DNA from 2 places in the Zoogloea sp. JDB1 genome. Region 1 is predicted to be linked to the other one. Evidence: riboswitches for the same ligand, from Rfam matches in the RefSeq annotation. Region 1 holds a riboswitch; the other holds the start of a gene.
The links. A riboswitch is a leader RNA that binds a small molecule or an ion and turns the genes downstream of it on or off. The one in region 1 is predicted to bind S-adenosylhomocysteine.
Positions count from the first base shown of each region.

Region 2: another riboswitch for S-adenosylhomocysteine. It lies ahead of metH (methionine synthase); the one in region 1 lies ahead of ahcY (adenosylhomocysteinase).

Region 1 covers NZ_CM161496.1:1,449,543-1,452,002, forward strand. The annotation lists gene ahcY (adenosylhomocysteinase) at 1-838, opposite strand, end outside; S-adenosyl-L-homocysteine riboswitch at 940-1,047, opposite strand; gene dsbD (protein-disulfide reductase DsbD) at 1,133-2,460, opposite strand, start outside.
Region 2 covers NZ_CM161496.1:215,197-217,656, reverse strand. The annotation lists gene AC1PPK_RS01040 (TIR domain-containing protein) at 1-278, opposite strand, end outside; gene AC1PPK_RS01035 (oxidoreductase-like domain-containing protein) at 435-674, shown strand; S-adenosyl-L-homocysteine riboswitch at 724-795, shown strand; gene metH (methionine synthase) at 884-2,460, shown strand, end outside.

The DNA.
Region 1 (2,460 bases):
ACACGGTGGCGCCGAGGCCGCGCAGGGACTGGGCGCAGCCCTTGCCCACATCGCCGTAGCCGAGCACCACGCCGATCTTGCCGGCGATCATCACGTCGGTGGCGCGCTTGATACCGTCCACCAGGGATTCGCGGCAGCCGTAGAGGTTGTCGAACTTGGACTTGGTGACCGAGTCGTTCACGTTGATCGCCGGGAACTTCAGCTCGCCCTTGGCGTGCATCTGGTACAGGCGATGCACGCCGGTGGTGGTTTCCTCGGTGACGCCCTTCACCTGCGCCAGGCGGGTGGAGTACCAGGTCGGGTCCTGCTGCAGCTTGGCCTTGATGGAGGCGAACAGCACCACGGCTTCTTCGCTGTCCGGGTTGTTCAGCACGGACAGATCCTTCTCGGCACGGGCGCCCAGGTGCAGCAGCAGGGTCGCGTCGCCGCCGTCGTCGAGGATCATGTTGGAGTAGCCGCCATCGGCCCACTCGAAGATGCGGTGGGTGTAGTCCCAGTAATCGGTGAGGGACTCGCCCTTCACGGCGAACACCGGGATGCCCTTTTCGGCGATTGCAGCGGCGGCGTGGTCCTGGGTCGAGAAGATGTTGCAGGAGGCCCAGCGCACTTCGGCGCCGAGGGCCGTCAGCGTCTCGATCAGCACCGCGGTCTGGATGGTCATGTGCAGGGAGCCGGTGATGCGTGCGCCCTTCAGGGGCTGCCTGGCGGCGAATTCCTCGCGGATGGCCATCAGGCCGGGCATTTCGGTTTCCGCGATGCGGATTTCCTTGCGGCCCCAGTCGGCCAGGGACAGGTCGGCAATAACGAAATCGGTGAACTTTTCAGCCACAGCGTTCATGAGAACTCCTCGAACATGTGGCCGGGAAGGGACTACGCGTGGCTCGGGATGATGGCTCACCGCGTCTCCCCGTGCCCGGCACGGGTTTGCAAACAAGCATGGACGGGTGAGCGCGGTTGCAGATACCGGCAGGAGGCCCGCACGGTATCGACATCGAGCCTGGGACGGCGGGCCTTGCACCCGGCAGTCTTGCAGCGCTCCTCGATTCAGGGTGGCGATTATAGCGGATCGACGCTGATTCTCTTGAGAATTTTGCTGCGCATTGCGAGCTGCGATTGGCGCATGGGGCGGCCCTTACAACGCCGCGTCGAGGACTTTGCCGAAGGCTTCCGCTTCCTGGAAGCCGATCACGCGCAGGTTCTGGCGTTCTTCGCCGCCGGCCTTGAAGAAGATGATGCCGGGCGGGCCGAACAGGTTGAAGCGCTTGAGCAGGGCCTTGTCGGCGTCGTTGTTGGCGGTGACGTCGGCCTGCACGAGCTGGAAGCCGGCCAGGCGCTTGGCCACGGCCGGGTCGGCGAAGGTGAAGCGTTCCATCTCCTTGCAGGAGATGCACCAGTCCGCGTAGAAGTCGAGCATCACCGGGCGGGTGGAGGTCTTGAGGAGCTGGTCCAACTCCTCCACCGAGGCGATGCGCTGGAATTTGGTTTCGGCTGCGGCTGCGGCGGGGGCGCCGGCGGCCTGGGCGCGCAGGATGGCGAGGGGCTGCAGCGGATCGCGGGAGCCGGCCATGGCACCGATGAACAGCGCCGCGCCGGCGATCAGCGCGAGTACGCCGAAACCCTTCCAGAAGCGCTGCCAGCCGCTGGCGTGGGGCGGCAGCGGGTCGAGGGCGTGCAGGTAGATCGCCGAGAACACCAGCAGGCCGGCCCAGGCCAGCATCGGCACGACGCTCGGCAGCACCGGCGTGACCAGCCAGATAGCAACGCCCAGCAGCATCACCCCGAAGGCACGCTTGACGCCTTCCATCCACGGGCCGGGCTTGGGCAGCGCGCTGCGCGCCAGCACGCCGACGAGGAGCAGCGGAGCGCCCATGCCGAGGGCCATGATGAACAGCGCGGCGCCGCCGAGCGTGGCGTTGCCGGTCTTGGCGATGTAGAGCAGGGCGCCGGCCAGCGGCGCGGCGACGCAGGGACCGACGATCAGCGCGGACAGGGCGCCCATCAGCAGGATGCCGCCGGGCGAGCCGCCCTGGTGGTTGACGGTGTCGGACAGGCGGCTCTGCAGCGCGATGGGCAGTTGCAGTTCGTAGAAACCGAACATGGAGCCGGCCAGCACGATGAAGATCAGCGAGAAGGCGCCGAGCACCCAGGGATTCTGCAGCGCGGCCGACAGCAGCGTGCCGGACAGCCCGGCGGCGACGCCGGCGGCTGCGTAGGTGAGGGCCATGCCCAGCACGTACAGGCTGGACAGGCCGAAGGCGCGGCCCTTGGTGATCGCATGGCCGTGGCCGACGATGATGCCGGACAGGATCGGGATCATCGGGAACACGCAGGGCGTCAGCGCCAGCAGCAGGCCGAAGCCGAAGAAGCTGGCCAGGATGGTGAGGGTGCTGCCGCCGGACAGCAGGCGGGCGATGCGGCCGGATTCGTCGTGGCTGTCGTCCGCCGGGGCGGTTGCGGCCG
Region 2 (2,460 bases), 1.2 Mb from region 1:
AGGCTGGCGGCACGGCGCATGATCTTGCGCAAGCGTTCGGCCGCAATCGCATCGATGGTGTCGGGATCCATCTCGGGAGCGCTGTCCTGTTCGTCGAGATAGGCCTCGTAGCCCAGCGTGTCGTGGATATGTCGATACAGGTCGCGAGCCGGTTCGATGTCGCCGGCCTGATGGGAGATGAACACGTCGTACGGGTGGTCGGGGGGCGCCGTCCCTTCACTCTGCTGGCGGGGGCGGGAGGCGGCCTTTGGGGGCTTGCTGGTGATCTTTCGGGGCATCGGAACGCTCCTGTCGGTGGGCTCGATACCCGGTGGGCATCGCAGCCGATCGCAGTCTTGAATCTAGTTCAGAGCAGAGGGCGAGTCCATCGCCCAATGGGGATGCTCCGCGTCGCGCCGTCGTGCTATCGTCGCGGCCCCGCCGGAGTTGCCGCCATGACTGCGTTTGCCGACCCCTTTACCCGCCGACCCACCAACCTCGCTGAGGCCGACGCGCAGATCGCGACGATCTGCAGCCTGCTGGACGCGGCCGGGCTGGCGCACCGCAATCCGCCGCCGGCACCGACCACCTGCTGTGGGCGCGGTTGCAACGGCTGCGTGTGGGAAGGCTTTTACGCGGCCCTTGGCTGGTGGCGGGATGACGCCCGCGAATTGCTCGCCGCGGTCGATGCCTGAACGCTGCCCGATCTTGGCAGATGGACTGAAAACCCCGTAAAATCCGCCCCTTGCCGAGGAGCGTTGCGACCTGCGAAACCCGTGGGCCAGGCTCGGCAATCATCAACGGCGCTCGCAAACCTTCCAGCCGGGTTTGCCGCGCCGTTCGCTTTTGTGCCGCTGCAGCGCGCGTCCCTCCCGGCTGACAAAATCCGTACCGAGGTAGATCCATGCAAGCCGACCGCACCGCCGAACTCCAGTCCGCCCTGACCCATCGCATCCTGATCCTCGACGGGGCGATGGGCACGATGATCCAGCAGCACAAGCTCGGCGAGGCCGACTACCGCGGCCAGCGCTTTGCCGATCACCCCAAGGACCTGAAGGGCAACAACGACCTGCTGGTGCTGACCCGCCCGGACGTGGTCGGCGGCATCCACCGGGCCTACCTGGAAGCCGGCGCGGACATCATCGAGACCTGCACCTTCAACGCCACCCGCGTGTCCCAGGCCGAATACGGCCTCGCCGACGTGGCCTATGAGCTGAACGTGGAGGGCGCCCGTCTGGTGCGCCAGCTGTGCGACGAATTCACCGCCGCCAATCCGGCCAAGCCGCGTTTCTGTGCCGGCGTGCTCGGACCGACGTCGCGCACCCTGTCGATCTCGCCGGACGTGAACGATCCGGGCTACCGCAACATCAGCTTCGACGCGCTGGTCGATGATTACTACGACTCGGCCCGCGGCCTGCTCGAAGGCGGCGCCGACATCCTGCTGATCGAGACCATCTTCGACACCCTCAACGCCAAGGCGGCGGTGTTCGCGGTCGAGAAGCTCTTTGCCGATCTTGGCCAGCGCGTGCCGGTGATGATCTCCGGCACCATCACCGACGCCTCCGGCCGCACCCTGTCCGGCCAGACCGCAGAGGCCTTCTGGAACTCCCTCAGCCACGCCCAGCCGATCAGTTTCGGGCTCAACTGCGCGCTGGGCGCCAAGGAGCTGCGCCAGTACGTGGACGAACTGTCCACCGTCTGCGACACCTTCGTCTCTGCCCATCCCAACGCCGGTCTGCCCAATCCGCTGTCGCCCACCGGCTACGACGAGACGCCGGAGCAGCTGGCCTCCGAGATCGTCGAATGGGCCCGCTCCGGCCTGGTGAACATCGTCGGCGGCTGCTGCGGCACCTCGCCGGCCCACATCAAGGCGATTGCCGAGGCGGTGGCGCTGGTCACCCCGCGCAGCATCCCGCACGTCGAGAAGAAGCTGCGCCTGTCCGGCCTGGAGCCCTTCAACGTCGGCCCCGACAGCTTGTTCGTGAACGTCGGCGAGCGCACCAACGTCACCGGTTCCCGCGCCTTCGCGCGGATGATCCTCGAAGGCCGCTTCGACGACGCGTTGGCGGTGGCCCGCCAGCAGGTGGAGAACGGCGCCCAGGTCATCGACATCAACATGGACGAGGCGATGCTCGACTCCATGGCGGCGATGGAGAAGTTCCTCAAGCTGATCGCCTCCGAGCCGGACATCTCCCGCGTGCCGATCATGCTCGACTCCTCCAAGTGGAGCGTCATCGAGGCCGGCCTCAAGTGCATCCAGGGCAAGGGCGTCGTCAACTCCATCTCCATGAAGGAGGGCGAGGCCGAGTTCCTGCGCCAGGCGCGCCTGTGCCGCCAGTACGGCGCGGCGGTGATCGTCATGGCCTTCGACGAGAAGGGCCAGGCCGACACCTTCGCCCGCAAGACCGAGATCTGCGCCAAGGCCTACGGGCTGCTGACTGGCATTGGCTTCCCGCCGGAAGACATCATCTTCGACCCGAA